Regions from separate parts of the Rhizobium sp. BIGb0125 genome, predicted to be linked through region 4. Evidence: riboswitches for the same ligand, from Rfam matches in the RefSeq annotation. Region 4 holds a riboswitch; each other region holds the start of a gene.
The links. A riboswitch is a leader RNA that binds a small molecule or an ion and turns the genes downstream of it on or off. The one in region 4 is predicted to bind cobalamin.
Positions count from the first base shown of each region.

Region 1: linked by a shared signal. The riboswitch ahead of M2418_RS12630 (ABC transporter substrate-binding protein) and the one ahead of M2418_RS06840 (CbtB-domain containing protein) in region 4 are both predicted to bind cobalamin.
Region 2: linked by a shared signal. The riboswitch ahead of bluB (5,6-dimethylbenzimidazole synthase) and the one ahead of M2418_RS06840 (CbtB-domain containing protein) in region 4 are both predicted to bind cobalamin.
Region 3: linked by a shared signal. The riboswitch ahead of M2418_RS10710 ((2Fe-2S) ferredoxin domain-containing protein) and the one ahead of M2418_RS06840 (CbtB-domain containing protein) in region 4 are both predicted to bind cobalamin.

Region 1 covers NZ_JANUDV010000004.1:193,577-201,217, reverse strand. Annotated here, with positions in the region: gene M2418_RS25750 (cryptochrome/photolyase family protein) at 1-2, shown strand, start outside; gene M2418_RS12650 (FAD-binding oxidoreductase) at 134-1,387, shown strand; gene M2418_RS12645 (class I SAM-dependent methyltransferase) at 1,391-2,164, opposite strand; gene M2418_RS12640 (ABC transporter ATP-binding protein) at 2,167-2,931, opposite strand; gene M2418_RS12635 (iron ABC transporter permease) at 2,928-3,959, opposite strand; gene M2418_RS12630 (ABC transporter substrate-binding protein) at 3,965-4,984, opposite strand; cobalamin riboswitch at 5,166-5,404, opposite strand; gene M2418_RS12625 (methyl-accepting chemotaxis protein) at 5,512-7,509, opposite strand.
Region 2 covers NZ_JANUDV010000002.1:15,191-22,831, forward strand. Annotated here, with positions in the region: gene M2418_RS04125 (NADP-dependent malic enzyme) at 1-146, shown strand, start outside; gene M2418_RS04130 (DUF2865 domain-containing protein) at 325-1,407, shown strand; gene bluB (5,6-dimethylbenzimidazole synthase) at 1,442-2,128, opposite strand; cobalamin riboswitch at 2,208-2,393, opposite strand; gene M2418_RS04140 (TolB family protein) at 2,433-3,263, opposite strand; gene M2418_RS04145 (glyoxalase superfamily protein) at 3,446-3,823, shown strand; gene M2418_RS04150 (NAD+ synthase) at 3,960-5,639, opposite strand; gene M2418_RS04155 (LTA synthase family protein) at 5,838-7,641, shown strand, end outside.
Region 3 covers NZ_JANUDV010000003.1:495,821-503,461, reverse strand. Annotated here, with positions in the region: gene M2418_RS10725 (DMT family transporter) at 1-191, opposite strand, end outside; gene M2418_RS10720 (helix-turn-helix domain-containing protein) at 217-774, shown strand; gene M2418_RS10715 (GNAT family N-acetyltransferase) at 827-1,444, shown strand; cobalamin riboswitch at 1,647-1,838, shown strand; gene M2418_RS10710 ((2Fe-2S) ferredoxin domain-containing protein) at 1,968-2,756, shown strand; gene M2418_RS10705 (ABC transporter substrate-binding protein) at 2,771-4,267, shown strand; gene M2418_RS10700 (ABC transporter permease) at 4,270-5,187, shown strand; gene M2418_RS10695 (ABC transporter permease) at 5,184-5,972, shown strand; gene M2418_RS10690 (cytochrome b) at 6,082-6,573, shown strand; gene M2418_RS10685 (TetR/AcrR family transcriptional regulator) at 6,776-7,357, shown strand; gene M2418_RS10680 (SDR family NAD(P)-dependent oxidoreductase) at 7,430-7,641, shown strand, end outside.
Region 4 covers NZ_JANUDV010000002.1:581,116-588,756, forward strand. Annotated here, with positions in the region: gene M2418_RS06795 (hypothetical protein) at 326-616, shown strand; gene dmeF (CDF family Co(II)/Ni(II) efflux transporter DmeF) at 631-1,629, opposite strand; gene dmeR (Ni(II)/Co(II)-sensing transcriptional repressor DmeR) at 1,646-1,918, opposite strand; gene M2418_RS06810 (hypothetical protein) at 2,070-2,558, shown strand; gene M2418_RS06815 (helix-turn-helix domain-containing protein) at 2,620-3,033, shown strand; gene M2418_RS06820 (GNAT family N-acetyltransferase) at 3,270-3,758, shown strand; gene M2418_RS06825 (type 1 glutamine amidotransferase family protein) at 3,790-4,356, shown strand; gene M2418_RS06830 (hypothetical protein) at 4,363-4,689, opposite strand; gene M2418_RS06835 (CbtA family protein) at 4,686-5,411, opposite strand; gene M2418_RS06840 (CbtB-domain containing protein) at 5,423-5,605, opposite strand; cobalamin riboswitch at 5,777-6,034, opposite strand; gene M2418_RS06845 (PAS domain-containing methyl-accepting chemotaxis protein) at 6,205-7,641, shown strand, end outside.

The DNA.
Region 1 (7,641 bases), on a different contig from region 4:
GACACTCAAGGCTTTGCGTCATCCAATCATAGAAGACATTTTATGTCGACAGTATGTATTACATCATGTTAGTGCTTGCCAAAAGCACTTCCTCCGTGGTTGGGAAGGGTGACAAAATCGGCGGGAGCGTCTTATGAGCGATCAGGAAAAACACGATGTGCTTGTGATTGGCACAGGCATTATCGGAGTGATGTCGGCACTTTATCTGCAATCACAAGGTCGTTCTGTAACCCTTTTGGAACGTGGAGAAATTGCACGGGGCGCAAGCTCCGGAAATGCCGGCATTCTAGCATTCCCTGAGATCATTCCCATTCCTGCGCCGGGCCTTATGAAAAAGGCGCCGCGTTGGCTTTTCGATCCGCTGGGCCCGTTAAGCGTTCCACCATCCTATGCCCTGAAGGTTGCTCCCTGGCTGTGGCGTTTCTGGCGCGCGAGCTCCGAATCCGCCTTCCGGCACGGACTAAAAACCCAGATCGCGATGATGAAACTGTCTGCCGCGGAGATGGACGTGATCCGCGCGATGCCCGAACTCTCCGGTTTCTTTACCAACACCGGAACGCTTGATCTTTACGACAGTGAAGCAAGCTTCAATGCCGCTGCTGCCGATTGGGCGGAAAAGGAAAAAGCCGGTTTTGTCTTCAACCGTGTTGGGCGCGATGAGATCGACGAATTGCAGCCGGGTCTGGCACCACAATTCCAGCACGCGATGTTTACACCTGGCGGCCTGCAGGTCTCCGAGCCATACGAATTCACCAAGGCGATTGCGGAACTGGTCATCGCACGAGGCGGCAAGCTGATTGAGGGCGAAGCGCTACGTCTTGAGCCCCGTGGCGACGAGGCGCGCGTGACCTTGACGGGCGGCAAAACACTGGACGCGGCAAAGGTGGTCGTCGCTGGTGGCGCATGGTCAAAGAACCTTGGTGCAAGCCTTGGCGAGAACCTGCCGCTTGAGACAGAACGTGGTTACAACACAACCCTGCCCGACCAGTCTTTCAACTTGACCCGCCAGCTCTATTTCAATGACCACGCGTTTGTCGTGACGCCGCTCTCCACCGGTATTCGAGTGGGTGGTGCCGTCGAACTGGGCGGTCTGTCACTGCCGCCGAATTACCGACGCTCCGAAGCACTTTTGGGAAAAGCTGCCAAGTTTCTGCCCGGTCTGAAAACCGAAGGCGGCAAACAGTGGATGGGTTTCCGCCCATCCATGCCAGATTGCCTGCCGGTTATCGGCGCCTCCAAGGTAAGCACCGCCATCATCTATGCCTTCGGGCACGGGCATCTTGGCCTGACGCAGTCGGCGGCAACGGGCAAACTGGTCAGCGATCTCGTTGCCGGACGGGAACCATCAATTTCCATCGATCCATTCCGCGCCGGCCGCTTCGGTTAAACATCACGGTTTTGTCGCGGTCAGAATAAACCGGCGATAAAGCCGTGTTCTCAAACGATCACGCAAATTCGCCTGCTTACGCTGCGCCACCGCAATCGGGTCATGCGAGTGCAGGCGAATATCTGAAAACCCGGCACCTTTCAGTAGTGGAATGATGCGTTCAGGACGAAGCCCGTCCCCGAACGGCAGCTGCTCCATAATGTGTTTGTGTTTGGCGCTTTGGGCACTGTCGTAATGTGGATCGGGCAGGGAAAACCGGCCAAGCAGCGCAATCAGCTTTGACGCGATGCGGCCAACCGGCGTCAATTGTGCCCAGTCCCCGTCAAAAACCAGCAAACGGCCACCGGACTTCAATACACGGTGCCATTCCTGAAACGCCTGTTCAGGCTGCGTCAACGTCCAGACCAGATGACGGCATACGATGGCATCATAGATGTCGTCAGGCTCCATCGTGTTTTCGGCATCTGCAAGCACAAAACGCAGACGCGGTTTTCCCGCGTGTTTGCGCCGCGCAACTGACAACATAGCCTCGGAGAAATCGAGGGCCGTCACGTCATGACCAATGTCGTGAATAAGCCGTGTCACCTCGCCCGTGCCACAGGCCAGTTCCAGCACGGATAATGAATGTTCACCTAAAGCGTCGCGCACTGGCTGCTGCCAGGCGTCAAATTCTGGTCCGGGTGGAATACGATGGCCGAATACCAGATCGAATGTTTCCGACCGTTTCGACCAGTAATCCCTGATATCGTCCTTGAGATGGAAGTTGTCGATGCTCATGGTCAAGCCGTCTTGTACTGGATATGGCAACGGCCATGGTAAGATGATCGCTCGATACGCGCACTAACTCCAAAAACGTCACGAATGAGCGTTTCCGTCAGAACCTCTTCTGGCGGGCCGAAAGCCACGATCTCCCCTGCATGCATGACCGCGAGATTATCGCAGAACATCGCTGCAAGATTGAGATCATGCAAGGCGACGATACACGTTACCGGCAACCGGGACACCAGCGCCAGAATGTCCAGCTGGTGCTGAATGTCGAGGTGGTTGGTTGGTTCATCCAACAGAAGCTGTGACGGCGTTTGCGCCAATGCCCGGGCAATATGAACCCGCTGTTTTTCACCACCAGACAGCGTGTGCCAAAACCTAGACGCTTTATCCAGCATGCCGACATGTGTCAGCGCATCCTGTACGGCGGCCTCATCTTCCGACTTCCAGATTGAAATCGGGCTGCGATGCGGTGTTCGTCCAAGCTTGACGACATCGAGCACACTGACCTGGATTTCCGTCGTTGCCTGTTGTTCAACAAAGGCCGTACTTTTGGCAATCTGGGCCTGAGAAAGGGTCGCTATGTCCTCGCCGCCAAGTGTAATTACGCCGCTCTGGACTTTGCGGATACGGCAGATGAGCCGCAGCAAACTGGATTTTCCCGAACCATTTGGCCCAAGCAGGCCAAGCGTCGTGCCGGGTGCAGCGTCGAGAGTTACGCCATTGACAATAAGACTGCCGCCTGAAGCCCAGTGCACTTTTTCCAGCGAAATACTCATGCGGCCCTCCGTGCACGGTAGAGAATAAAGGCAAAAGCGGGCGCGCCAAACAATGCAGTTACCACGCCGATTGGCAGGATTTGCTGTGGGATGATGATACGTGACACGATATCGGCTGCCACCATGAATATGGCACCGATCATCGCAGACACAGGCAAAAGACGCTGATGTCCGGAGCCAGCAATGAACCGTGCGGCATGGGGAATGACCAACCCGACAAATCCGATACAGCCAACGATGCTGACGACGGTTGCCGTCATCAATGCCGTCACGCCAAGCAGAGTTATGCGTACACGACGAACGGGAATACCAAGTCCGGCGGCGGTATCTGTACCGAACATGAAAGCATCCAATGCCCGGGCATGGGCCGCACAAAACACAAAACCCAACAATGCAACGGGTGCAGCGAGATAAACGTCCGGCCAGCGCACACCGGACAGGCTACCGAGCAACCAGAACATCACACCACGTGCCTGTTCTGCATTTGCAGATGTGGTGACGATATAGGATGTCAGCGCATTAAAGAGCTGCGAACCGGCCACGCCGGCAAGAATTATACGGTCGCTGCTGCCACCAGCGCCGGCCGCAAGCAGTGACACGAGAAGAAACGCAACGACGGCGCCCAGAAATGCGCCCGTAGACAGTGTCAAAACACCGTAACCGATTCCCAGAACCATAATACAAACGGCACCGGTCGAGGCACCTGCGGAAATGCCCAGCACGAAAGGTTCAGCAAGAGGGTTGCGTAGCAATGCTTGCAGGATCACGCCACAGAGCGCCAGCGCAGCCCCTGCACTTGCCGCAACCAAGGCGCGGCTCAGACGATAGTCCCAGATTACGCCTTCATGGATGCGGCTGATTTCAAACGGCATTCCAAAGGCGCGTTTCATGATCGCCTTGACCGTCGTATCGAGCGGAATGGAAATTTCGCCGATCGACACGGCAAGACTTATCATGAAGCCGAGAAGCGTCAGAAAAAAGACGGTGACTGCCAAAGGCAGCCACCATGCTGAACGACGTGCAGGCATTTCTGTCACTTGGAAATCCCGAGCGCCTGGATACCCTTTGCCAGGATTTCAATGCCATCAATCGTACGAATGGTCGGGTTCATGGACTGTGCATCCATCATGACGAAATGTTTGTTCTTAACGGCATCCATGTGGCTGGTGACCGGATCGTTCTCCAGGAAGTCGATCTTGACCGCAGGATCATCGGCGGCATAACGGCGACGATCCATGGTAGCGATAACGACGACAGCAGGGTTGGATTCGGCAATGGTTTCCCAACCGACCAGCGGCCACTCTTCTTCCGTGCTTACGACATTTTTGGCACCAAGCGTTTTCAGAATATAGGCCGGAGCACTGTTTTTACCGGCAATATAGGCGTCGCCCTTCACTTCCTTGCTGGAGAACCAGAAAACAACAGGAAGATTGGCCGACGATGCGTTTCCGATCGACGCGACGGCTGCGGCCTCACGTGCCCTCAGATCGGCTACCAGTTTTTCGCCCCGTTCTTTGATATCGAAAATATCGGAGAGTTCGCTGATCTGCTGATAGATCAGATCCATCGTGAAAAGTTCTTTGCGTACGCCATCGCCACCATCGGCATTGATCTTGGCCACGCAGTCTGCAGGAGAAACATAGGTATTGATGCCAAGTGAACCGAATTGTTCGCGTTTGCCCACAGAACCCTGCGTGCCGACGTGCCATTCGAACTCCGCAGCAACCAGATCAGGCTCTTTGCCGACAACCGATTCAAAGCTGGGGTCATTGTCTGCAAGGCGCGGAATTTGCGCATTGACGCCTTCATATTCTTTCAAAACCGGCCCAACCCAAACGGCGGTACCGGCAATCTTGTCTGCCAAGCCAAGGGAAAACAGGATTTCGGTCATGCCCTGTCCGATCGAAACGATCTTTGCTGGCGCCTTTTCGAACGTAATCGACTGACCGCAATTGGTAACCGTCAACGGATATTGGGTCGCCGCATGGGCACTAGCAGAGAACCCGGCAACTAAAACGGTTACAGCACTGAGAGTTTTTATGATGGCACGCATGGAAGCCTTCCGATTGGAAATATTTGAAATGCAGTTGAGATTACGGGCCTAAATTGCCCGGTTTGTGCAGCGTTTAGAAAAACGACGCGCGGTTAACCCAACAATGCAATGAACGGAGGCAACAAATGCATATGTTATGTAATAACATGACTATTCCTTTCCGGACAACCCCGCCCGGTGCGTTGGATTAACAAATAACGGCAGGTCTCCTGGCTCACGAATTCACGCCGTTCATCTGCCTTCCCGTGCACTCAGCGGCACAGTGGCATGGTGTAAGAGCTACACCACAAGGATGAGCGGCAATCCGCTTACAGTTGCGGGGGCAGCCATGGCATTGTTTCTTCGATAGAAACGCACCATGTTCCCTATTAATCCCCTCCAGGTACAACCCTTTGGAGAACCGTCGGATGCCACTTATGGCCAAGGCGCAGACAAGGTCAAGGCTATTGCGACAGACCGAACAAAAGAAAACCGCCGCCCCAGAGATTGAGGCGGCGGCATTTTTCATTCTCAAAAATCTTGGAGGCTCAGAATTCTGTCCAGTCCGCTTCCTTGGCTGTAGTCGCAGCGGCAGATGAACCGCCACCGAAGGCGCTCGCCAACCTATTGCCCAGTGCACGTGCTGGAGACGCAATCGGCCTGGACTTTGTCGATGCTGCCACCGGTGCCGGTGCAGCAGGTCGCGAAGCCGAAGCGGCGGCGCGAGGAGCAGCAGGCCTTGCGAAACCAGCCATACCGCCGGTGCCTGTCAGTCTGAACTGGCCGAGCAGCGAGTTAAGGGACGTGGCTTCCGTTGCAAGACCATGGCTTGCCGCCGTTGTTTCTTCGACCATGGCAGCGTTCTGTTGCGTGCCCTGATCCATGGTGTTGACGGCGGTGTTGATTTCCTGAAGACCAACCGACTGTTCGCGGGTTGCCTCAGCAATCGCGTGAACATGCTGGTTGATTTCCTGAACCTGAGCAACGATAGCGTCCAGCGCCTTGCCTGTCTGGTCGACAAGGTGAACCCCGGTTTCGACATGCGATGTCGAGGCAGTGATCAGCGACTTGATTTCCTTTGCGGCATTTGCAGAACGCTGGGCAAGTTCACGAACTTCCTGCGCCACGACAGCAAAACCCTTACCAGCTTCACCAGCGCGGGCCGCTTCGACACCCGCGTTCAGAGCAAGCAGGTTGGTTTGGAAGGCAATGTCATCGATAACACCGATGATGTTACCGATTTCGCTGGAGGATTTTTCGATCTGCTCCATTGCGGTGACGGCTTCACGCACCACTTCACCAGACTTTTCTGCTTCCTGACGGGTACGGGAAACCAGGTGGCGTGCCTCTTCTGCGCGCTTGGCGGAATCTTTGACCGTCGTGGTGATTTCTTCCAGAGCGGCGGCTGTCTCTTCAACAGAAGCAGCCTGCTGCTCTGTGCGGCGGGAAAGGTCGTCAGCCGAGGAGCGGATTTCATTAGCACCAGCATCGATGGCGCGGGCATTTGTACCAACGCTCTGCATCGCCAGATCAAGCTTTTCTGCCGAATGGTTGAAGTTCTGACGCAGTGTGTCCAGTTGGCCGTTAAATGGATGTGCAATACGCGCAGCCAGATCGCCATCAGCCAGTTTGCCAAGCGCGGCACCCAGCGTATCGACGGCTTTCTGAATTTCTGCGGCTTCCAGGACCTTCTGCTGCTCGCGTTCAGCGCGCTCATTCTCGGTGCTGACGCGATCTTCATCAGCTTGACGGGACAGGCGACCACGTTCAATGGCGTTGTCGCGGAACACGGCCACTGCGGCCGCCATGTTGCCAATTTCGTCCTTGCGGTCGAGGCCGTCAATTTCAGACTTCACATCGCCACTGGCCAGTGTCTGCATGCGTTCGCGCAAACGAACCATCGGTGCAGTGATACCGGCGTGAGCGACGTAAATCGCAAAACAAACGGCCGCCACCAAGCCAACACACATAAAGATGAAGCTCTGTGTAATCGTCGAGCCGATCGATGCGGAAAGCGACTTGCTGCCATTGTCCAAAAGCTGCGACAGTGCGGTGTTGTTGGCACCGGCCTGATCCGAAACCTGTTTCAACAGTGTTTCCAGCTTTGACTGCATGGCTGGTAGTTCTGCGCCATTGCCGCCGAAATGCAGCTGCAGCATTTTTTCATACATGGTTTGCAGTTCGTTGGTCGAAGCCAGCAACTTCTCGATGTCGTCCTTGCGGCTCGGAACCGACGCCGGCACGGCGGCCAGTCGATCCTTGGCAAGCTTGAAGTTGGAGGCGAAGCGTTCGCGCATCTCCGGCAGGCCAGGATGCTGAGCATCCATTTGCAGCATACGCTCTGCCCAGACAACCGATGTCCAGATACCGGAAGCGGCACGGGCGCTCATCATGGCGGAGGTTGCTTCCTTGTCGATAAAGCCAAGGTAGCTGGTGTTTGCATCACTGAACTTGGCGGTAATGAATGTAAAACCACCAAACGAAACCAAGCCGAGCATGAACAAGGTGGAAAGTATCTTCCACTTGATGCTGAGGTTTTTCAACATGTTGGACTTCCTAGAACGAAAGGACAAGCGGAATACTGTGCCGCAGGCTGCGGCATTCCGACATCGATTTTTGTGGGAAAACTATGCTTCGACTAAAAGCTCAAACAACAAGCGTCATGCAGCCCCGGAAGG
Region 2 (7,641 bases), 570 kb from region 4:
TGGTCCGCACGATGACGGATGCGCTGCATGTTGGCCCGATCCTGCTCGGCACCGCCCTGCCCGCACATATTCTGTCGCCAACCGTGACATCGCGCGGCGTGGTCAACATGGCAGCCCTGGCTGTCGTGGAAGCCTCGCATCCGTAATGGTGCCCTAAAGCTGCGTTAACGCAGTTTTGAATTGCCGATTGCCGCAACTGCCTCATTTATATGATAACAATCTGATGAATGAGGCGCTTGCGGCATATCTTTTTCCATCCTTTTTGTTTGGATGTCCGCAGACGCGAAGCCGAAAACGCAACCACATCGGAAGCGGAACATACAGGTGACAGCTTTGAAACTGCGCAATTTTACAATGCTGTTTTTGCCGGTATTGATCGGTAGCTTTCCTGCCGTGTCCTTTGCCGCCTCGGTGTGTGATGACCTGCGTCAGGAATTGCGCGCACCGGCACAGATTATTGGCAACACTGCCGAAGTGCGCCATTTTGCCAGCGCCTTGACCCGCCAGAACATCATCATCCGCAAAATCCGCAATGATCTGAGGGCCTATGGCTGCTCGAGCGGCAGCATTGTCGTTTACGGTGGTGAAAATGCCCAGCTGTGCGACCAGATTGAAGATGCGCTTTATGACGCCGAGGCGGAGCGTGACGACCTGCTTGTCAGCCGCGACCAGATGATAGCGCAGCAACGTAATCGCGGCGTTGACCGCGACCGTGTCATGGCAGCACTTGATGCCAATGGCTGCTTTGACGAGCGCCCGCAGTCTGCGGCCGCTAGCCCGAATGATCAGACCCAGGAATTTGCCCCACCCGGCATGATCGAGGTGGACCCGAACCGCCAGCCGGTGTTCACACCGCCAATGCAGGGCGGCCTTAGAACCCTGTGCGTACGCACCTGCGACGGCGCGTTCTTCCCGATTTCGTCCAATGCCTCACCGCTTGATTTTCGCCGTCAGGCCGCGACCTGTGAGCAAATGTGCCCCGGTTCTGAGACCGAGCTTTATTACCACTCCCTGCAAGGTCAGGAGAGTGCGGACATGGTTTCTGCCGAGACCGGCAAACCATACAAGGACCTGCCGACCGCCTTTGCCTATCGCAACACGTCAGCAGACACCCGCTCGCCGTCCTGCGGCTGCAACATGGCGTCCTACTTCGACCAGATGAAAAAGCAGGAAGAGGCCAACCAGTCCAAACCCGCAGAACCCTATTCCGGCGTTACCGATATCAAGACGCCGAATGGCGAAAAGAAGCAGGCAGAACAACCGGTTGCCGAAGCACCAGCCGAGCGCGACTATGACCCCAAAGATAGCAAAGTCCGGGTCGTCGGACCACAATTTCTGCCCGAGGAAACCAGCCGGATCGATCTGCACAATCCGGCTCTGCAAGGTGCACAACCGCAGCAGCAGTGATGCACGACGCCTTTCCTCACACGCGCCAATAGATTTAGCGACGGCCCCACTGATCCTGGAACACCAGATCTTCCAGCGGCAGCCTTTTGGCCCAGCCCTTAACCGCCAGTTCCGGCTCGCGGTAGAGTTCGGTCACGTAACCCAGACATAACCAAGCAACGATTTCGATATGGTCGGGAATGCCGAGAATGCGGCGTATGTCTGCATCATGGAAGATACTGACCCAACCGACACCCACCCCTTCGGCACGGGCAGCAAGCCACAGGTTCTGGATGGCGCAGACCGTGGAATAGACATCCATGCGCGGGTTGTGGGTGCGTCCCAGAACGACGGTACCACCACGGGTCGGATCGCAGGTCACGCAGATGCTGAGGGGGGCGGTGCGAATGCCCTCGAGCTTGAGGCTACGATAAAGGCTCTGCCTGTCATCTTCGAACAGCAGCGCCGCCTCCTCATTGGCACGGGCGAAAGCCTGCCAGGCGGCATCACGCACCGTCTGATCCCTGATCAGTGTGAAGTTCCACGGCTGCATGAAACCGACCGAAGGTGCGGCGTGAGCGGCGGCCAGCAGCCGCTGCACCAGATCATCCGGCAATGGATGGCTTTCAAACTCATTGCGCACATCACGGCGCGTCTCAATGGCCCGGTAAACGGCTGCCTTGTCATCACAGGAAAAAGCGCCGGCCGCGTGGCGGGCTTCAGAAAACGGATCATCCTGCATCGTTAATCCCCAACAATGCCTATCGCCGGCAGATCCCGCAGAACCCATCCGGCAAACAACCATTCCCGCCGTCCATACGGGCTGGTCTATGATGTCGGGCCGGTCTTCTGGCTTGGCATCGTCCTTCCGCTGCCGCCTTCCCGGAACATCCAGTGGCGATTGGTGCAGCAGATGTCCGCCTTACAGCGTTGGGCACGCTCCGGTCTTGCACCGGATTCCCGATTCTCCCGCACGTCGTGCAGGCACCTGACGGCAGTGCTTATGTCCGCTAGATCGCGCAAATGCAAGCCGCGTGCATGTGGCGTCAGGTCGCCGGGAAATACCTGACATAGGCGAACTCATCGCCATCAGGCGACCAGTTGGGCGAGTTCATGGTGCCCTGCCCGCCAAACAGCTCAAACAGCGTCTCGACATTGCCGCCATCGGTATCCATCAACCGCACCCGCACATCGAGGTCACGGGGATGGTCAAAGACATCGGCGTCGTAGGACACGAACACCACCTTGTCGCCTGATGGCGACGGATGTGGAAACCAGTCTCCAAAATTACTGTCGGTTACGCGCTCGACGGATGAGCCATCAGTCTTCACACGCCATATCTGCATCAGCCCGGTGCGGCTGGAATTGAAATAGATCCACTGGCCATCGGCGGAGTAATCCGGCCCGTCATTACGGCCCTCACCATGCGTAAGACGTGATTCAACTTCGTTCTCTATGTCCATGGAATATATATCAAAAACCTGATCGCGAATGCCGCAGTAGGCAAGTGATTTTCCATCCGGTGACCAGCCATGCCAATAGGATGGCAAATTGTGCGTCATCAGCTTTGGCGTGCCGCCGGAAGACGGCAGCAGGTAGATTGCGCTCTTGCCAAACTCCACCTTGTCGGAAATGGCATAAAGCGAACCGTCGGGCGAAATGCCATGGTCGTTGTTGCACAGGGTCGCAAAACCTGTGTCCACCTTGACCGGTGTCGGATCACCCGAAAGCGACAGGCGATAGATCAGCCCATCGGCATTAAGCAGAAGGTATTGGCCATCCGGCGACCAGTTGGGCGCTTCAAACAGCGCCTCGGTCTGCCAGACCACACGCATCTGACGGGTGCGGATGTTGTAGATTTCGATGGAACTGCGCACGCATCCTCCCGGGATTACTCATCAACAGGATTGAGCGGACATTTTATTTGCCTCGCCCGACACCTTCACATAATGATCCTATTGCCGCAGGCACCGTCCTGCAAATTCAAATAAGGAGAACAGCAGCGTTTCGGCACCGTACGTTTACCCTGCCCCGTTTCTCCCAGGTTCGAGGTTCTGCGATGAATTCCATCGCCGATCAAGGCATCCGTATTGGCCGGATTGCCGCCATGCTTCCCGTCAAGGACATTCAAAAGGCCCATGACTTCTATGTCGGTGTTCTCGGCTTCACCAAGGTCTTTGAAAACGGCAATCCCGTCGGTTTCATGATCCTGAAGCAGGGCAATGCCGAGCTGCATCTGACCCTGCAGCCGTCACACAAGGCAGCCCCCTTCAACGTTGCTCACATGATGGTGAGTGACGTCGATGCCCTGCATAGGCTGTGCAAACAACATGGCCTGCGCATCATCAAGGGTCTGCAGGACAAGGATTACGGCCTGCGCGCCTTTGTTTTTGAAGACCCGGATGGCAACCGCATCGATGTCGGTCAGGTAATCTAGGTACGGGAATGGTGTCGCGCCGACGCGCTCCGCTGGATCTCTGTGACAAGCATAGAGACGACGAGAGTCGTGTTGCAGCCATACACGGCAACCCACCATACAAAACGGCGCGGTTTGAGCCGCGCCGTTCTTATCTCTACCGGTCTCTGAACCGGTTGGTGATCGGGTAACGGCGATCACGCCCGAAGTTCTTCTTGGTAATTTTCACACCCGGCGCAGACTGGCGGCGCTTGTACTCCGCAAGATAAAGCAAATGCTCGATGCGATGTACGGTCGTGACGTCATGGCCGCGCGCCACAATGTCATCCACCGACATTTCCTGCTCCACCAGGCATTCCAGGATATCATCCAGCACCGGATATGGCGGCAGTGAATCCTGGTCGGTCTGGTTTGGACGCAGTTCGGCCGATGGCGCCTTGGACAGGATGTTCGCCGGTATCACCTCACCGGACGGACCAAGCGCGGTTGGCGGCACATGTTCGTTACGCCATTTCGAAATGGCGTAGACCTGCATCTTGTAGAGGTCCTTGATCGGGTTGAAGCCGCCATTCATGTCGCCATAAAGCGTGGCGTAACCCACCGACATCTCGGACTTGTTGCCGGTCGTCACCACCATGGAGCCAAACTTGTTGGACACCGCCATCAGGATGGTGCCACGGGTACGGCTTTGCAGGTTTTCTTCGGTAATGCCCTCTTCGGTGCCCTCAAACAGTTCGGCAAGCGAAGACAGGAAACCTTCCACCGGCTCGACAATCGGCACGATGTCGTAACGGCAGCCCAGCGCCTTGGCGCAATCGGCAGCGTCTTTCAGCGATTCATCCGACGTATAGCGGTATGGCAGCATGATGCAGCGAACACGCTCTTCACCCAGCGCATCGACCGCAATCGCTGCGCAAATGGCGGAATCGATACCACCGGACAGGCCAAGCACGACGCTCTTGAAGCCGTTCTTGTTGACGTAGTCGCGGAAGCCCAACAGGCAGGCGCGGTAATCCGCTTCCTCGCCCTCGGGGATTTTCGACATCGGGCCGCTGTGGCAGTGCCAGCCGTTCTCAGTGCGCTTCCAGTCCGTGACCGCAAGTGTCGCCTCAAACTGGCTCATCTGGAATGCCAGGCTCTTGTCGGCATTCAGCGCAAAACTTGCGCCGTCGAATACCAGTTCGTCCTGCCCGCCAAGCTGGTTTGCAAAAATCAGCGGCAGATTGGTTTCGATAACCTGACGTAGCGCCACCTGATGGCGCACTTCCACCTTGCCGCGATAGTAGGGCGAACCGTTGGGCACCAGCAGCAATTCAGCACCGGTTTCCGCCAGCGTTTCGCACACGCCCATATCGTTCCAGATTTCTTCGCAAATTGGGATACCTAGCCTGACACCACGGAAATTGACGGGACCGGGCATTTCGCCGGCCACGAATACACGCTTTTCGTCAAACTCGCCGTAGTTCGGTAGGTCGATCTTGTCGCGCAGCATCAATATCTTGCCGCCGTCCAGCACGGCGACCGAGTTGTGGCGGCCAAGTTCACCCTGTCTTGGGAAACCGACAATGACGCCGGGACCGCCATCGGCGGTGTCTGCCGCCAGATCTTCAACCGCCTTCAGGCAGGCATTGAGAAACGCCGGCTTCAAAACCAGATCTTCCGGCGGATAACCTGAAATAAACAGCTCGGTCAGAAGCAGAAGGTCAGCACCTTGGCTGGCCGCATCTGCCCTTGCCTCACGCGCCTTGGCGAGGTTGCCCGCCACGTCGCCAACCGTTGGATTGAACTGCCCGATAGCAATTCGAAGAGTATTCGGTGTGGTGTGTAAGTCGCTCATACATAACCATTTAACGTGTGGCGTCTTACTCCGCAATCAGTGATGAGAAGCACAGGCGCGGTCACGTAAATTTCATCCCGAAACACTGTGCATTTTCAACAGTTCATGTCGCGTTCATGAAACTTATGTGACAGTTACATGACAAATTGACGACAGATCTTTTCATGATTCTGTGACCATACCGCCGGAGTGACGACATTGAGTAAATCGGTTCCCGAGATCGAGGAAACCGAGAGGGCTGCTTTTGCCCTTTCAACAAGAAGTATCAAGCGCATAACGATGCTGCTGGGCGAAGCGGTTTTCGTGGTGAATACACTGCTTGGCGCACTGCTTCTGGTCGTTCTCCTGGAATGGATTGCCCGCGGCACGCTGACCGATGTGGGCACATTTTTAACCTCGACTGCCCGGCCCGGCATGACCACGGTTGCTGCGGTCTTTTTGGCGATGATCGCACTCGACGCGCTGTTTGGCCGCCACTACCAGTCGTTTATCATTGCGGTACCGGCACTGCTCATCCCGGCCCTCATTTCCAGCCAGAAGCAGTTCTACCTTTCTGACCCGCTCTACCCGTCCGACATGCTGTTTGGCCGGCAGATTTTCCAGCTGCTGCCTGCCATGTTGCAGGCACGGCCGCTGGCGGCAGTCGGTGTGTTTGCCGGTCTTGCCATTGCCATTGTTGCCATCGTTTTTGCAGCCCGCTTCATCTACAAGGCGTCGCCTGCGCTGCCACTCACCGGCCGTCTGTGGCGCTTGGCGCTTGCCGTTCCGGTTTTGGCCGGTCTTGGTTCCCTGATGGAATATTCGCAATATTCCTGGATCCGCGATCGCCTGAACATTATTCCGATGATGTGGGACCAGAAGGAAAACTATCGCCATAACGGTTTTGTCATGGCCTTTACCTTCAACATTCCGATGGCCAATGTCTCGGCACCAGACACCTATAATGCTGACAATATTGCCGATATCTATGCCGACGGTTCGGCCTTCGCCATCAACAACAGCAAAAGACCTGACGTTATCGTCATCATGAACGAGTCGCTGTGGGACCCGCGCAAGCTCTCCAACGTCTCGCTGACGCCAGACCCGATGCCGACCATTCGCGCCACCCAGTCCGGCAATGTGTTTTCGCCGGAATTTGGCGGCATGACGGCCAATGTGGAATTTGAGGCGCTGACTGGCTTTTCCAACGCCTTCCTGCCCTATGGCAGCATTCCCTATCAGCAATATATACGCGGCCCTGTGCCATCGCTGGCGACCTTCTTCCGCGCTGAGGGTTATTCGGCCATTGCCATGCACCCGTTCCAGGAATGGTTCTGGAACCGCAAGGAGGTCTATAAGTCGTTTGGCTTTGAAGAGTTCCGCTCGGAAGAAAACATGCCGGCCATGGAAAAGCGCGGCATCTTCGCCTCTGACGAGGCGCTGTTCGAGCAGATCATGAGCACGGCCGATAACGCGCAGAACCCGCTGTTCCTGTTTGCGGTGACGCTGCAGGGCCATGGCCCCTATGAGGCTAACCGTTACGCCAACAATTCCATTCGCGTTGATGGCAAGGGCAATCTTTCGCCCAGTGCAGAAGACGCGCTGGCGACGTATGCGCAGGGCGTGAACGAGTCCGACAAAAGCATTGCGCGCCTGATCGACTGGGCCAAGAAACGCAACCGCGAAACCATCATCGTGACCTTTGGCGATCACCTGCCACCGATGGGTCAGGTCTATGTCGAAAGCGGCTATATGCCGGGCATGGTGGCGACACGCCGTGCACCTCTTGAGGTGATGAAGCGCGAACATGAGACACCTTTGGTAGTGTGGTCGTCCAAGTCAGGTACACGCAAAAACATCGGCTCTATCAGCCCTGCCATGTTGCCGTACCACGTGCTGAAAACTGCTGGCATGGATGATCCTTTCTACACCGGCATGCTTGGCCGTGTGCAGAAGCAATACCCGGTTGTGGACCGTCACATGCTGGTGGATGCCAAGGATAACGGTATTGCCGACTGGTCGA
Region 3 (7,641 bases), on a different contig from region 4:
ATGCGTTTGCGGAAAATGACCAGACAAATGGCAGCAGCTCCGAGAAACCGCAGGCCGACAAAAAACAGCGGCCCGGTATGGCTCATGGCAGTGTGTATGATCAGGAATGTCGCGCCCCAGACCACGGTAATGGCGATCAACGCCAGCTCCTGGCGGGAAAAAACCAGCTTGTATTTCGAAAGTGTGTGCATAATAATACGCAATATGAGCAATATAATGCACAGTCAAGATGACCCATCCGATGTTCTCGCGCATGTGGCTGCCAATCTTCGCCGGTACCGTGCCGACGCGGGCATGAGTCAGGAAGCACTGGCCCAGGCCTCCGGCCTCAGCCGTCGCATGATCAGCAATCTCGAAAGCGGCGATACCAATATCAGCCTCAGCAAACTGGCCTCGCTGTCGCGTGCGCTGGGTGTCGGCTTTGCGGCCATGGTGGCAAATCCGGCCGCCAGCACCACCAAGGTCGAGGAAATTGCCTGGCGCGGCGCAACACGCAAAAGTTTTGCCGTGCTGTTGGGCACGGCGCCAGCCCGCAGCCTTGCCGAATTGTGGTCCTGGTCGATCGATGTGGGCGATACCTATCAGGCAGAGCCGGACCCGGTTGGCTGGTATGAAATGATATCCGTGTCGGCGGGTCGCCTGCGCATCAACAAACAGGATGGTTCGGTGGTGGTCAAAGCCGGGGACTTCACCATTTTCGACAGCGCCCAGCCTTATTCCTATGAAAATATCGGCGATGAAGTGCTGCATTTTACCCGCGTGGTGGTTTGCTAAACGCAAGCCCAAACACCCCAATTCCTGCCTTCCGCATATATCGAGCATGATCATGAGCACCACAAAGACCTTCACGCCATCAGGTTATTCGCACGTCCAGCCGGGACATGTTGCCAGTGTCGTCACCTGTCTGGAAATGACCGAAAACCCGCACGCGGCGGAACCGTCCTTTGCCGGTGACATCCGCCTTGAACGAATGGAAAAGCCAAATCTGGAGGCCTACCGCACGCTGTACCGAAAGATTGGTGCAGAATGGCTGTGGTTCTCGCGCCTCATCATCAGCGATGAAAAACTGGCCTCGATCATCGGCCATGACGACGTCGAGGTCTATGTGCTGCGCGATGGTCAGCAGGACATCGGCCTGATGGAACTTGATTTTCGTCAACCGAATGAGTGTGAGCTGGTGTTTCTGGGCCTGACCGAGGAAGTAACCGGCAAGGGTCTTGGCCGCGCGCTGATGAATGCGACGCTGAAACGTGCCTGGCAGAGAGACATCAAACGCCTGCACCTGCACACCTGCACGCTGGACCATCCCTCGGCACTCGGCTTTTACCTGCGCTCCGGTTTCCGGCCGTACGCTTTTCAGGTGGAAACGCAGGCCGATCCGCGCCTGACCGGCCACCTGCCACTGACGGCCGCACCGCATGTGCCGCTGATCCAGCCGGAATAGAAACAAGCCTAACACCAGTCACCCAACCTTGCCCTTGTCACACGGTTGCCAGGGGCAGGGGCTTGCCGTGCATTCGCCACCCAATGCTCTTGCCATAATAGATAGTCATGTTATGTAATAACGTAACTTATGTTGTCTGTCGGTCCATCCGCTGCCCGTACCAAAGCGCGGCTTGGTAACATTGACAGTGATATCTGAACGTGTAGCTTGTCTGGGTCATGGTTCTTCCACCTCTGGGTGGAAGCTAAGAGGGAATTCGGTGCAAAACCGAAGCTGTCCCGCAACTGTAAGCGGTTAGCCGTTTGTCCAACATGTCACTGGCAGAAATGCCGGGAAGACGGACAACGGCATTGACCCGCAAGCCAGGAGACCTGCCTGACGAGATACGATTCCGTGGTCGGGGTGTGCCACAGGAATGAGTGTGTGCGCGGCCTTCCTGCCAGACATGCCTTCATTTTTGCTGCCTCCTGTATTCGAGATTTTGGCAGTGAATGAAGACGTAGAACTTAAGAAAACCCCACCCATGCGCCCGTCACGGCGCGCCATTCTTCTCATTGCAAAGTCTGCCTTTGCCGCATCTCCACATCTGGAAATGCAACGTCTTGCCGAAAACCTGGCTGAACATATTGCGCTGTCACACTCCGGAGACATCGTGCAATTTGCCTTTACGGAGCAGGGCACGCCCTCGCTGCGCGACGGGCTGTTTTCCCTGCTGGAACAGCAGCTTGACCATATCACCATTCTGCCGCTGGTTCTGCCGGTCGAGCCGAGTTTCCGCAACTGGCTGGTCAAGTCGCTGAAGCGCTGGCGTGCGTCAGCCACCCAGCCCTGGCCCGAAATTTCCATCACCGGCGATATCGCCTCTGCCAGCCAAATGCTGCCGCTGATGAGCGAGCTTTTGGGGCAGGCGCAGGCGCTGGAAACCACGCCCGCCAAGGCGGTCGTACAGGAAGGCTCGCTGGTGCCCGCGCAAAAATACCGCGTTCTCGTCTGTTCCGGCGGTGCCTGCAACAGCGCAGGCGCCGATACGATCTGGAACCACCTTCGCAACCAGCAGGAACGTTTGAAACTGCGCGTCACCGGTGCTGGCACCATGACAGCCAAATCCACCTGCCTTGGGCCGTGCAATCTGGCGCCGGTGCTGCAGGTGTTTCCCGATGGCACCTATTACGGCGGCGTTACCGAACAGGCGGTCGATGACATCATTGCAGGCCATCTGCTCGGCAGCCCTGAACTCGGCAACCATGTGGTCGAGACCCACGCCTACCATCCAACAGGCCGCAAGCAGCGGCTGCGTATTCCCCAAAACTGATCCGAGGAGATAAAATGTCATCCAAATTCCTGTCGCGCCTTGGTGCGACCTGGCTTGCCACCGCCGTCATGTCCACGGCGGCTGCCGGTTTTGCCGCAGAGCCGCTGCGCGTTGGCGCAACCTACATCACCTCGGGCACCGATCCGGCCAAGGGTTCCAATGGCTGGGCACTGACCAGCCACGGCGTTGGCGAAAACCTGTTTACCGTTGACCGTGATGGCAAGCTGGTGCCGGAACTGGCTGACAAGGCAGAGCGCAATGACGATCTGACCTGGACAATCACCCTGCAGCCGGGCCGCGCCTTTTCAGACGGTTCGCCCGTCACCGCCAAGGCGCTGGCCGCCGGATTTGACAATACCTTCGCCAACAACAAGGCGGCGCTTGCGACCGGTGGCAAGCTGAGTTTTGCCGCGGTGGATGACCTGACACTCAAGGTCACGACGGAAAAGCCGGTGCCTTACATTCAGGCGCTGTTTGCCGAATGGCCACTGGTGGCCTACACACCGGCGGCCAATGGTGAAGCGCTGTTTACCGGCCCTTACAGCATTGCCGCCTTCAAGACAGATGCCTCGATCACACTTGCACCCAACGCCCATTTTGCCGGTGCAGACAGTCGTTCTCCGGTTGAGTTCCGCAAGTTTGGTGACGCGCAAAGCATGACATTGGCGCTGGAATCCGGCGAGCTTGATCTGGCCTTCGGCCTGCCGTCGGAAGTCGTCAGCCGCCTGAAAACCAACCCGGACCTTACCATCAAGTCTTTCCCGGTCGGTTATCAGTATCTGGCCTTCCTCAACACCACCCGTCCGTTGCTGGCAGATGTCAAACTGCGCCAGGCGCTTGATCTGGCCTTTGACCGCACCGAACTGGCAGCTGCGATCAATGGCGGTGAACCGGCAACCGGTGCTTACGCCGCCTATTTTCCCTTTGCTGGAAAAAATGCCCGCGTCACAGATCTGGATAAGGCAGCGGCGCTGCTGGAGGAGGCGGGCTGGACCAAGGGTTCCAACGGCACCCGCGAAAAGGACGGCAAGCCGCTGCGCCTGCTGGCCATTACCTATCCGCAGCGTCCTGACCTCGTAACCATGCTGCCGGTCGTCAAGGCGCAGCTGGCACGGGTCGGCGTGGAGCTTGATACGCAGGTGGTTGAAAGCATCCAGCAGGTTGCTTCGGCAGGCGATTTCGATATTGCGCTCTGGGCACAACACACTGCACCAAGCGGTGACCCGGCCTTCTTCCTCAACTCGATGCTACGTACCGGCGCGTCGCTCAACTACGCCAAATATGCATCGCCGGAATTTGACGCCATTCTCGACCGCTTTGCGTCGGAAGGTGAACCGGATGCCCGCGTCAGCATTGCGCTGGATGCGCAGGACAAGCTGTTTGAGGACGTTCCGGCCTCGTTCCTTGTCTCGCCGGTCTGGTATGTCGGTGTGTCCAAGCGGCTGGAAAACTATCAGCCCTGGGGTTCGGACTACCACGTCCTGCGCGCCGATATTGGCGAAGCGAAATAGTCATGAACCTGATCTGGCCCTGCATCAGATCAGCCATTGGGCTGGCGGCGATTTCCTTCGCCGCCTTCGCCATTATTTCGACAATGCCGTCTGACCCCGTGGCCATTGCCGTGCATGTCTGGAACCTGCCGGCAACGGATGCAACATTCGCGGCCTTGCGGGCGGAATGGGGGCTGGATCAGCCAATTCCGCTGCGCTACCTGCACTGGCTGCAAGGGTTCGTTGTGGGCGACTGGGGCCGCTCCTTCCGCACGGGTGAGGCGGTGTTTGCAGAGTTTGCCGCGCGCCTGCCGGTCTCGCTGTTCATGGGCCTGTCAGGGCTTTTTCTCGCCATGCTGCTGGCCGTGCCGCTTGGCTTTTTTGCTGCGCTCAAACCCGGCGGTATCGTCGACAGGTTCAGCCGCAGCCTGTCTGTGTTCGTGCAGGCCGTTCCGGCCTTCTGGGCCGGGCTGGTGCTGTTATGGGTGCTGGGCGTGCAGTTGAAGTGGATCAGACCCTTTGCCAATGACACGGCCTCGATCGTCCTGCCCATTGTGTTGATTGCGCTGCATTCGGTAGCCGTACTGGCGCGGGTTTACCGCCATGATCTCAGGCAAACCGCAGCCCTGCCATTTTACGTCACCGCTTTGGCCAAGGGTCTGTCACCCCGTCAGGCGCTGTGGCGCCACGGCCACCGCAGCGCGCTTTACGCGCTGCTGTCGGCCGCTCGCTCCGAGGCCGGTTGGGTCATCGGCTCAACCGCAACCATGGAAATCCTGTTCGGCCTGCCGGGCATCAGCCAGTTTCTCGTGCAGAGCATTGCGGCACGTGACCAGATGGTGTTGCAGGCCTATGTCGTGGTCATTGCGCTGTGGATGCTGCTGATGAATGCGACCGCGCGCCTTGCCATGGAATATCTCGATCCGCGAGCCCGCCTATGATCCGTTATCTGTTGCTGGCGCTGATCGCTTTGTTTTTCGTCACCGGTGGCCTCTGGCAACCGCATGATCCGGATGCCGTCAATATTCTGGCCCGCCATGCCGGTGTCAGCAGCCAGCATATTCTCGGCACCGACCATCTGGGGCGGGATCTGTTTTCGCGCATTCTGGCCGGTGGCTGGAGAACCGGCTGCGTCATCTTTGCCGTCGCCTCCATCGGTTTTGTTATCGGCAGCATTCTTGGCACCACCGCCGCCATTCTGGGCGGTTGGCGTGAAAGCATCCTGCTGCGCGCCTGCGAATTTTTCATCATGGTACCCACGCTCATCGTGGCGCTGACGGCCGCCGCGCTGTTTGGCCTGTCACCGCTCAGTGCCGGCGTGGCCTTGGGGCTGGCAGGCATTGGTCCGCATTCGCTGCTGGCCCATTCGCTCAGCAAACGGGTGCTGGGCCAGCCCTTCATTCTGGCGGCACAAAGCCTTGGTGTGTCACCGGCCAGAATGATAACCCGCCACCTGCTGCCCAACACCTTGCCGCTGATGTTGACCTATGTCGGCAATCAGGCCGGTCTTGCCATCGTTGCCTATGCGGCACTTGCCTTTATCGGCCTTGGCGCAGACCCGTCAAAACCCGACTGGGGTTCCATGCTGTTTGAATATCGCGTCTTCATCTTCGACCATCCGATGTTGATGATCTGGCCCGGCATTGCCATTGCGATAACAGTCTCGGTGTTGAACTGGACCTTCGACAATTCCGAAATGGATCAGAGACGCCGCCGCCATATCTGATACCAGTACAGGTTTTCGCGTGTAATTTTTTCCACAATGCAACTCGTTCAGTTTCGTGTCAGCCATCTGGGGCATCGCTGTTGTCACAAACAGGTCAGCCTCAGGGAACATGCCCATGCGCAGTTACTCAACCGTCCAGAAACTTCTCCACTGGAGTGTTGCAGCCCTCGTTGCCTTTAACCTGCTATTGCCGGACGGCATGAATGCCTGGCACCGTTTGGTCAAACATGGCCAAGTGCCACAGCCCGCAGATATATCAGTGGCCAATATCCATGCGCTGGTTGGCATTGCCATTCTGTTTCTGGTTGCGGTGCGGCTTGCCATACGCATCACATCAGGCGTGCCGCCACAGCCACATGGCCAACCGCCCATCATCCACCGGCTGGCAGGGTTGGTGCATGGTCTGCTCTACGCGCTTTTATTTGCCATGCCGATTTCAGGCATGATTGCCTATTACATGGGCATAGATGTTGCCGGTACGTTGCATGCCGAGGTGCTGAAAACAGCCCTTTGGCTGCTGCTCGGTGCCCATGTCGCAGGCGCTCTTGCCCAGCATTTCTATTTCAGATCTGACGTCTTGCGCCGCATGACTGTGTCTTGAGTGCATCGGCGCAGGGTTGCGCTGCCGTGCTGCCCCCACTAAGGCACGGCAGCGCAACCTGAATTCACGTGAGCACCTGAAGACGTTTCAGTCCACCAGCCCATCCGGCCGGATCAGTGTCGCGCCATAATTGCCCGTGACAGAATTCAGTGTCCCAAAAATAATTATTGACTGATGTGTCAATAATGCCTAGTTTGATCCTATGGCAAGACCAAGAGAATTCGACCGCGACGCGGCGCTGGACAAGGCATTAAGGGTGTTCTGGGCAAAGGGATTTGCCGCGACATCGACCGATGATCTGCGCGAAGCCATGGGCATCGGCCGCCAAAGTCTTTATGGCGCGTTTGGTGACAAACGCACACTTTATCTGGAGGCGCTGGATACCTATCAGCGCCGCACCAATTCCGGCCATGTCAGACGGTTGACACAGCCTGCGTCACCCATTGAAGGCATCGAAGCCTTGCTGGCCGGCTTGGTCGCCGATGATGATGGCGAACGGGCGCTGGGCTGCATGGGCGTTGGCTCGGTGGGCGAATTCGGCGTGACGGATGAGGCGCTGAACGCCCGCCGGCAAAAGGTCGGCTCATTGCTGCACCAACGCATTAGAGAACGCGTGGAAGAGGGGCAGAAACTGGGAGAACTGGATCGAAGTCTCGATGTCGACCAAACGGCGACCTTCATCCAGATGACGATGACGGGTATGCAGTTGGCAGCGCGCGCTGGTTCATCTCTCGATGATCTCAAGGGCATGGCACGTTTTGCTGTTGCCCGCCTGAAAGCCTGAAAAAACCTCTCCAAGACGAGAGGTTTTATTGTGCATAATTATGGACTGATCAGTCAATAAAGGAGACACTGAATGACGATCAATGAACGTAAAACGGCTCTGGTATTTGGTGGTGCGCGCGGCATTGGCCGCGCTGCTGTCGAACGGCTGGTAGCAGATGGTTTTGATACCGCCTTTACCTACGTCTCACGGCCAGACAGCGCCAATGAACTGGTGGCCCATGTTGAAGCGCTGGGCGGTCGCGCCTTCGCCATTCAGGCAGACAGTGCGGACCCGGCGGCCAT
Region 4 (7,641 bases):
GCTTTTGGCGATCTCCGTTTCTGAATATCTCTGTCTTGATGGACGTCATGCCGCCGGCATTTCAGTGGCCGTGTAGCAACCGATTCTCTCCCCGACTCAACAACCAAATAAACACCCCGGCGATTCTTGGCTGAAACAGTCATTGGCACGCAAATTGGTTGCGCACCCCAAGTAATGACCGGTTATTTCTTCTCGGAATGTGTGGTTTTAGTGCCGCGAAGCAGCACCTTTACCCCTGTCAAGCCCGGAAAACCGGCAAAAAACAGCCTGACGCAAGTTCTGGACGATAGATAATCGTCATATTTTTCAACGCAGGATAAGTGCCATGCAGATTGAAAGCAGCGTTAGTGGCAACCCCTATCAGGGTCGCATACATGACTTGGACAAGAAGAACGCCGAGCCTGTGCAGCAGGAACAGGAGCAGAGCAGACGAAGTGGTTTGCCGACCGTCAGCAGCACGGTGCTATCCAGTTCGTTGGCCAATGTTCTTTGGGCTGTCGGTGGGGCGCGCGCACCTGTTGATCAGGATGGCTCCAAGCCCATCTCGGCAGAAGAAAAAGTTGCCGCCAAGATGGAATGGGTTCAGGGCGCCTATCAGGAATATGAAGAGTTCTGACATACCGTGCCGCATTACGCGGCAGCGGAGACTTCCACGGTAACATGCGCCAGTTTCGGAACTTTACTTAATTCCTTTTTATAAAGCTCAGGACTTTTTCCAGCCGGAGACACCAAAGCAACAATGGTTGCGTAATGCCCCGGCCCAACCTGCCAGACATGCAGATCGGTCACCACATCACCGTCTTTCTCGACGATATCGCGGATTGTTTTGGGCAGCCCCTTGTCGGCAGGTGTCGCATCCAGCAACACACCCGAGGTGGCACGAATTAGCCCCCAAGACCAGCGCGCAATAACAAGACCACCAACAACACCCATAAATGGGTCCAGCACAACCCAGCCCTGCCATTTACCAAGTATGAGCGCAACGATGGCCAGAACCGAGGTCAAGGCATCTGCCAGCACATGCAGATAGGCGGCGCGCAGATTGTTGTCGTGCCCTCCATGACTGCCGTGCGATCCATGAGAACCGTGCGACGCGTGCGCGTGGTTGCCGTGACCGGCGTGATCATGATGATCATCATGTCCGTGGTCATGACCATGGTGCGAATGATCGTCCTTCAACAACCACGCGCTGACCAGATTGACGCCAAGCCCCAGCACAGCAACGAGAATAGCCTGGTTGAAATCAATCTCGACCGGCGCCACCAGGCGGACCACACTTTCCCAGGCAATCAGCAGCGCCACCAGCGCCAGGATGACCGCACTGGCAAATCCTGCGAGATCACCGAACTTGCCAGTGCCGAAGGAGTACCGGGGGTCGCGGGCATATTTGCGGGCAAACATGTAAGCCAGTGCCGAAATCAGCATTGCGCCGGCATGAGTGGACATGTGCCAGCCATCGGCTGTTAGCGCCATCGATCCGTAAATCGTACCGGCGGCAATTTCCGCTACCATCATTACACTTGTCAGCGCGATTACCATCCACACACGGCGCTCGTTCCGCTCGTGGTCGCGGCCCAGAAACACGTGCTCATGTCGTGCATTGTCCGCAAAGTTTCCATCAACAGCCATGGCCGTTACCTTTCGCTCATCGAATATAGGTTTTGAGGACCTGCGCCAGTTCATCGGCGGCCTTTTCACGCTCAGCATGGCTTTCCGCATGCACAACATGTGCATGCAGGTGATCGTGCATGATCTCGCCCGTCAGTCCGGACAGTGCGCCGCGCACCGAGGCCAACAGTTGCAAGATTTCGCCGCAGGGCTTCTCTGCCTCCAACCCACGCTCGACCGCCTCCATCTGCCCCTTGAGACGACGAACACGAGCAAGCAGCTTTTCCTTGTCACGAACGGTATGAGACATGAGGTTCTCCTAGATATAATATAGGGGGGTATACTATTTGTGCGTCATTAATGGAAGAGTTGATCGCCACAACCTAGGCGCGATTGCGCAACCCTCGCGAATGTTTCGGGCGATAGACAAACGTCATCGAGATGCGACGGGGAGAATCACGATGACGACCATTTCAAATCTGGGTAGCCAGCATCTAGTACGGTCCAGAATACGTGAACTGGGAACAGAAGCCAGCTTTACGCCTCGCGGTCTTGTGACAGAACAGCCTTCGTCGAATGACAAAACCGGTCTTAATGGCAGCGAAAGCGCCGGAAGGGACACGGGTACATCCACACTTTCCCTAGCCCTGCTCGATATGGAGAGCACAAAGGCGGCGCGCACCACTCTGTCGGGCAAAGCCGTGGATACATCGGCGAGCGACAATCTTCTCGCAGAACTGCAGGAGTGGTCGCAAATGACCCCAGCGGATATGATCCGCGCCATGGTGCTCGAACAGATTGGCATTACGGAAGACGAACTCGCGGCCATGCCTCCGGACCAACGTAAAGCGGTTGAGGACATGATCGAAGCTGCGATCAAGCGATCACTTGACCCTAACCGCCAGGCATCAAACGAAGGCAGAGAGCGTTTTGACCTGCTTTCCCTTTGACATTGAAATATACCGCGAAAAACCTTAAGTCTTCTAGAGCTATAGGTTTCAGGAGCGGGACATGCTTTCCATCGGTGATCTTTCCAAGCGAACGGGCGTCAAGGTTCCGACCATCCGTTATTATGAACAGATGGGGCTGATTGAGGCGGCAGAGCGATCCGAAGGCAATCAGCGCCGGTATGAAAAGGCCGATCTGGAACGGCTGGCCTTTATTCGTCATGCACGCGATCTCGGTCTCAACATTGATGCCATCCGTGAGTTGATCCGCCTCAGCCACCATCGGCAACAGCCCTGTGAGGGTGCTGACAGGATCGCAGCTGATCATCTGGTCGCCGTGCGCGAGAAAATTGCCAAGCTGAAAAAACTGGAGCAGGAACTGGAGCGGATCGTCTCGCATTGCGACGGACATTCCATAGAAGATTGCTATGTCATTCGGGCGCTTTCGGACCATAAGCTGTGCGAAAGTGAGCATTAATTTCAGTCGGCCTTACTGAAACGAAACATCTGCAAAAATCCCGATTGACAATCTTGTGATTCAGGAGCATCTAGTCGCCCATGATCAACAATCGCGCACCAATCTCCTGCACGTATTTTTGGGCCTACCTGTAAAGGGCGGCTCGACAGATCATAATGTCAACAAGCCGCCGTCAGGCGGCTTTGTTGTTTTTCAAACGTCCTGATGGCACCTCAAAAAACCCGAAGGACCGAAAAATGACCGAAGACAGTGCCATTACCCTTCCACGCCCCGCCGTTGTAACCATTCGTGGCGCACGCAAGGCTGACCTGCCACAGCTCAACGAAATGATTGCTCTGCTTGCCAAACATCATGGCGACGCATCGGTGATGACGCCGGAAAAGCTGGAACTCGACCTGTTCAGCCCTATCCCATGGATTACCGCACTTGTTGCCGAAGCTGGTGATGAGTTGATCGGCTACGCCATTCTCGTTCCGCTCTACAGAGCGCAGGAAGCGCGGCGCGGCATGGAACTGCACCACCTCTACGTCCGCGACGGTCACCGCGGTCACGGTACTGGCCAGCATCTGGTATCGCGTGCACGCGATGTCGCAAAGCGTTGCGGCTGCGACTACCTTTCTGTCAGTGCCGCCACCGGTAATGTTGCTGCACATCGTTTCTACGAAAACATGGACTTCACACCGCGTCCGGTCACCGGCATGCGCTACATGCAGGCTATTGCGTAACGTTGGATTGCTGTCAGCAAGGACAAAGACAATGACCCGTATTGCAATTGCATTGACGCCCGAGTTCGCCGATTGGGAAAGCGCCCTGTTCAGTGCGGTGGCGCGCAGCTATCTGGGTGCCGAGATCATCATTGCGTCACCGGATGGTTCGCCCGTAACGTCAATGGGTGGCCTGAAAGTCATGCCCGATGTGGCCTATGGTGCACTTGATCCGGCCTCGATCGATGCACTGATTGTTCCAGGCGGACTGAGTTGGGAGCGTGGCGGCGCGCCGGACTTTACCGAGATGGTGCAGCGGTTCCGGCGGGAGGGACGTGTGGTCGCCGGCATTTGCGCGGCCGCCAGCATGCTGGCCGGCACCGGCATTTTGAATGACGTTGCCCATACCGGCAACTCACTTGCCTCACACCGCGCCTATCCAGCCTATTCGGGTGCAGATTATTATCGCGACCAGCCACAGGCGGTGCGCGACCAAGGCGTTATCACGGCAGCGGGAACCGCGCCGGTCAGTTTTACCACCGAGATCCTCAAGGCGCTTGACCTGTGGGGACAGGAAGCAGAATCAGAAATCAAGGCGTTTGCAGCCGAGCACCGCTGAGATAACTCAGCTGGCAACATCGCGGTCGAGAACCCGGCAAACACGCTGTGGACCCGACGCGATATCGTTACCCAATGCGCGACGAATATCCCGACTGTTCAGATGAAGGCTTTTGTCGATTGGTAGGTTTTGTCGCTTGATCTTGTCGAGGGCGGCAGCTTCAAACGCAGCCTGATGCTCGGTAAAACAGGCAAGGCAGGCCTCGCTATCCGGTGATGCACCAAGCAGTGCCTTGAAAGCAAGGCGGTGCACGGCGCAAGGCGCGCCATGCCCGGGAACAGAAAAGCGCAGCGCATCAAGCGCCACGCTCCATTCGGCAGAACCGTTGTTCACTTGGCCGCTTCAAAGCGCTTGAGGAACGTGCCGCTCAAAGCACCCAGCAACACCCAGAAGACAAAGCTAGTGAGTGTGGCAAGGATGATGAAACGGCGCTCCAGTGGCAGTGGTGCCAAAGCATGTTCGCCTTCTGGCGGCAACGGCGCACCAATGACATGCGGCGCAGCAATCAGCACGATGGCGAGAACCGCAGCCCATGGCTCACGACGGAAAGCCAAAAGCGCTAAACCACCTGCTGTTGCTACCGCAGTGCCAATCCACCAGGCCTGACGCGCGGCCAGTTCACCAGCCGGGCTTCCCGGCAATTCAGGCGGCAGACCGACCATCGGCGCCAGAGCCACGGCCGCAAAGCCGCCAAGCCCCCAGAACAGACCTTCACGCCAGCCAATATTGCTGCCCCGCAGTGAGATGAGGCCGGTCAGAACCAGTGCATAACCGATTGCCGTCAGAATATTGGCAGCAGCCGTGTAGGCATTCCGCTCAAAACCATCCGCCGGTCCCCAGGCTTCTTCGTCATGAGCGTGGCCAGCAGGCGCAGCCGCTTCACCGGTTGCCGGTGCTGCGTCATGATTATGCCCGGCCTCACCGCCAGCCGATTCGAATGTCTCGGCATGCAGGATCAACGGTGTGGTGCCGACATATTGCATGATACTGACGGCAAGTCCGCAGATCAGCCCCACCAGAACGGATGTAAAAACGATATTACGAAAAGACGACATGTCGCTCTCCCTCAGTGGCAGGGAAAGGCGTTGGCATGGCGCGTATCATGCGCGGCATTATGCACGGCCTCGATATGCGAAAAGCCGACAAAACCGATGATGAACAGGCCGCAGAACACGGCCAGAAGCGACTGGACTGCGCTGGCAGATTTGACAGATACCGCCTGCGTGGCGGCGTTGTTTTGGACAGACATGGTGAACCCTCTCGCTCAATGCATACGCAGTCTCAAAAACGGAACCGGCAGCGTATGCAATGGACACGCGGATCCGCAATCGACATCCGTCACCACGGGGAAGCACACGAAGAAAGAGGAAACCGCCGAAGCATTTCCGCAAAACCGCGCAAATTCCGGACACCCCGCCGGCATGGACACTCTCGCGATGGCAGGTCTCCTGGCTCACGGGTCGTAACCTGAAAACACCTTCCCGGTCTGTCTGTTTTTTCGCATCGACAGTGCAAAATCACTATGATTTCATATCGATGCGCCAGACCAGTGGCTCTTTGTTTTCAGGCTCTCCGTTCACAGTTGCGGGGGCAGCCACGAATGAGGACAATTCCCTATCGTGTTCCCTTTTCATCCAGCCGGAAAACCCGGCAAGGAACCATCCATCTTTGTTATCCGGCGCGGCACGGTTTGAGTCAATGGGCGACGTTTCAATCGGGCAATCAGTGTCGCTGCGTGACAAGGTGATTGTACCGTTAGAGCTGAAAATGCGGAAATCTAATCAAAGTTTTAACTAAAATTTGCCAGTGAATAGTTATAGACATTAACCAAGTTTGACAGGTGGAGTTATGGGGTTTGATCGCATTTTCAGCACGGAAGCCGCGGCTATCCTGTCTGCATTCAGCCGATCGCAGGCCATCATATCTTTTACACCCGACGGCATGGTGCTCGACGCCAACGAAAATTTCTGCGCGACGCTCGGTTACCGGCTAGATGAGATCAAAGGCCGTCATCACAGAATGTTCATGCGCGCAGAAGACGCTGCCGCAGCAGACTACACGACGTTCTGGAAGGGCCTCGCTTCCGGCCAGTATGAGCAACGCCAGTTCCGCCGCCTGACGAAGAGCGGTGAAGAAATCTGGATCCAGGCCAGCTATAACCCGATTATCCGCGGCGGCAAGGTAGTCAAGGTGGTGAAGATCGCCACCGACATTACTGCCGCCAAGCAGGAGAGCGTGGAAAGCAAGGGCAAGATTTCCGCGCTGTCGCGCGCACAGGCCGTCATCGAGTTCAAGCCGGATGGCACGATCCTGACCGCCAATGAAAACTTCTGCTCGGCGCTGGGTTACAGCCTCGAAGAGATCAAGGGACGCCACCACAAGATGTTCTGTGAGGCCGACTATGTTGCCTCCAATGAATATGCCGGGTTCTGGCCACGTCTGGCGGCTGGTGAATTTTATGCCGACGAGTTCAAGCGCATTACCAAGGATGGCAGTGCCATCTTCATTCAGGCGACCTACAACCCAATCCTCAATGATGAAGGCAAGGTCATCAAGGTTGTGAAATTTGCCACCGATGTCTCTGGTCGCGTACGGGCACTTCAGGAAGTGGGCGCTGGTCTTGAACGTCTGGCGGAATGCAATATTCGTCTGACAATCGACGACCCCTTCGTTCCTGAGTTCGACCACCTGCGCCACGACTTCAACCAATCGCTGGCGAAGTTCCAGGAAACCCTTGAGCAGGTGCTGACCGAAACGGCCATGCTGTCCAGTAAAAGCGGCGAGATGCGCGCCAGTGCCAGTGGCATTGCCACCCGCTCGGAGCAACAGGCGGCGGCTCTCGAGGAAACTTCCGCAGCACTTGAACAGATTACCGAGACGGTTCGCGAATCCACCGGTCGCACGGCCGAGGCCCGTAAGCTGGTTCAGGACGCCCGCATTGCAGCTGTCGATTCCGTGCAGGTTGTTGATGCAACGGTTGATGCCATGGCGCGCATTGAAACCGCATCACGCGAGATTTCCAAGATCATCGGCGTCATCGATGAAATCGCCTTCCAGACCAATTTGCTTGCCCTCAACGCCGGTGTTGAGGCTGCCCGCGCCGGTGAAGCGGGCAAAGGTTTTGCGGTCGTCGCGCAGGAGGTGCGTGAGCTTGCCCAGCGTTCAGCCTCCGCCGCCAAGGAAATCTCCGGCCTGATCAAGAACTCGACCAATGAGGTCAATGAAGGCGTCAGACTGGTTGGCAAGACGGGTGATGCACTCAAGAACATTCAAGGCTTTGTGCAG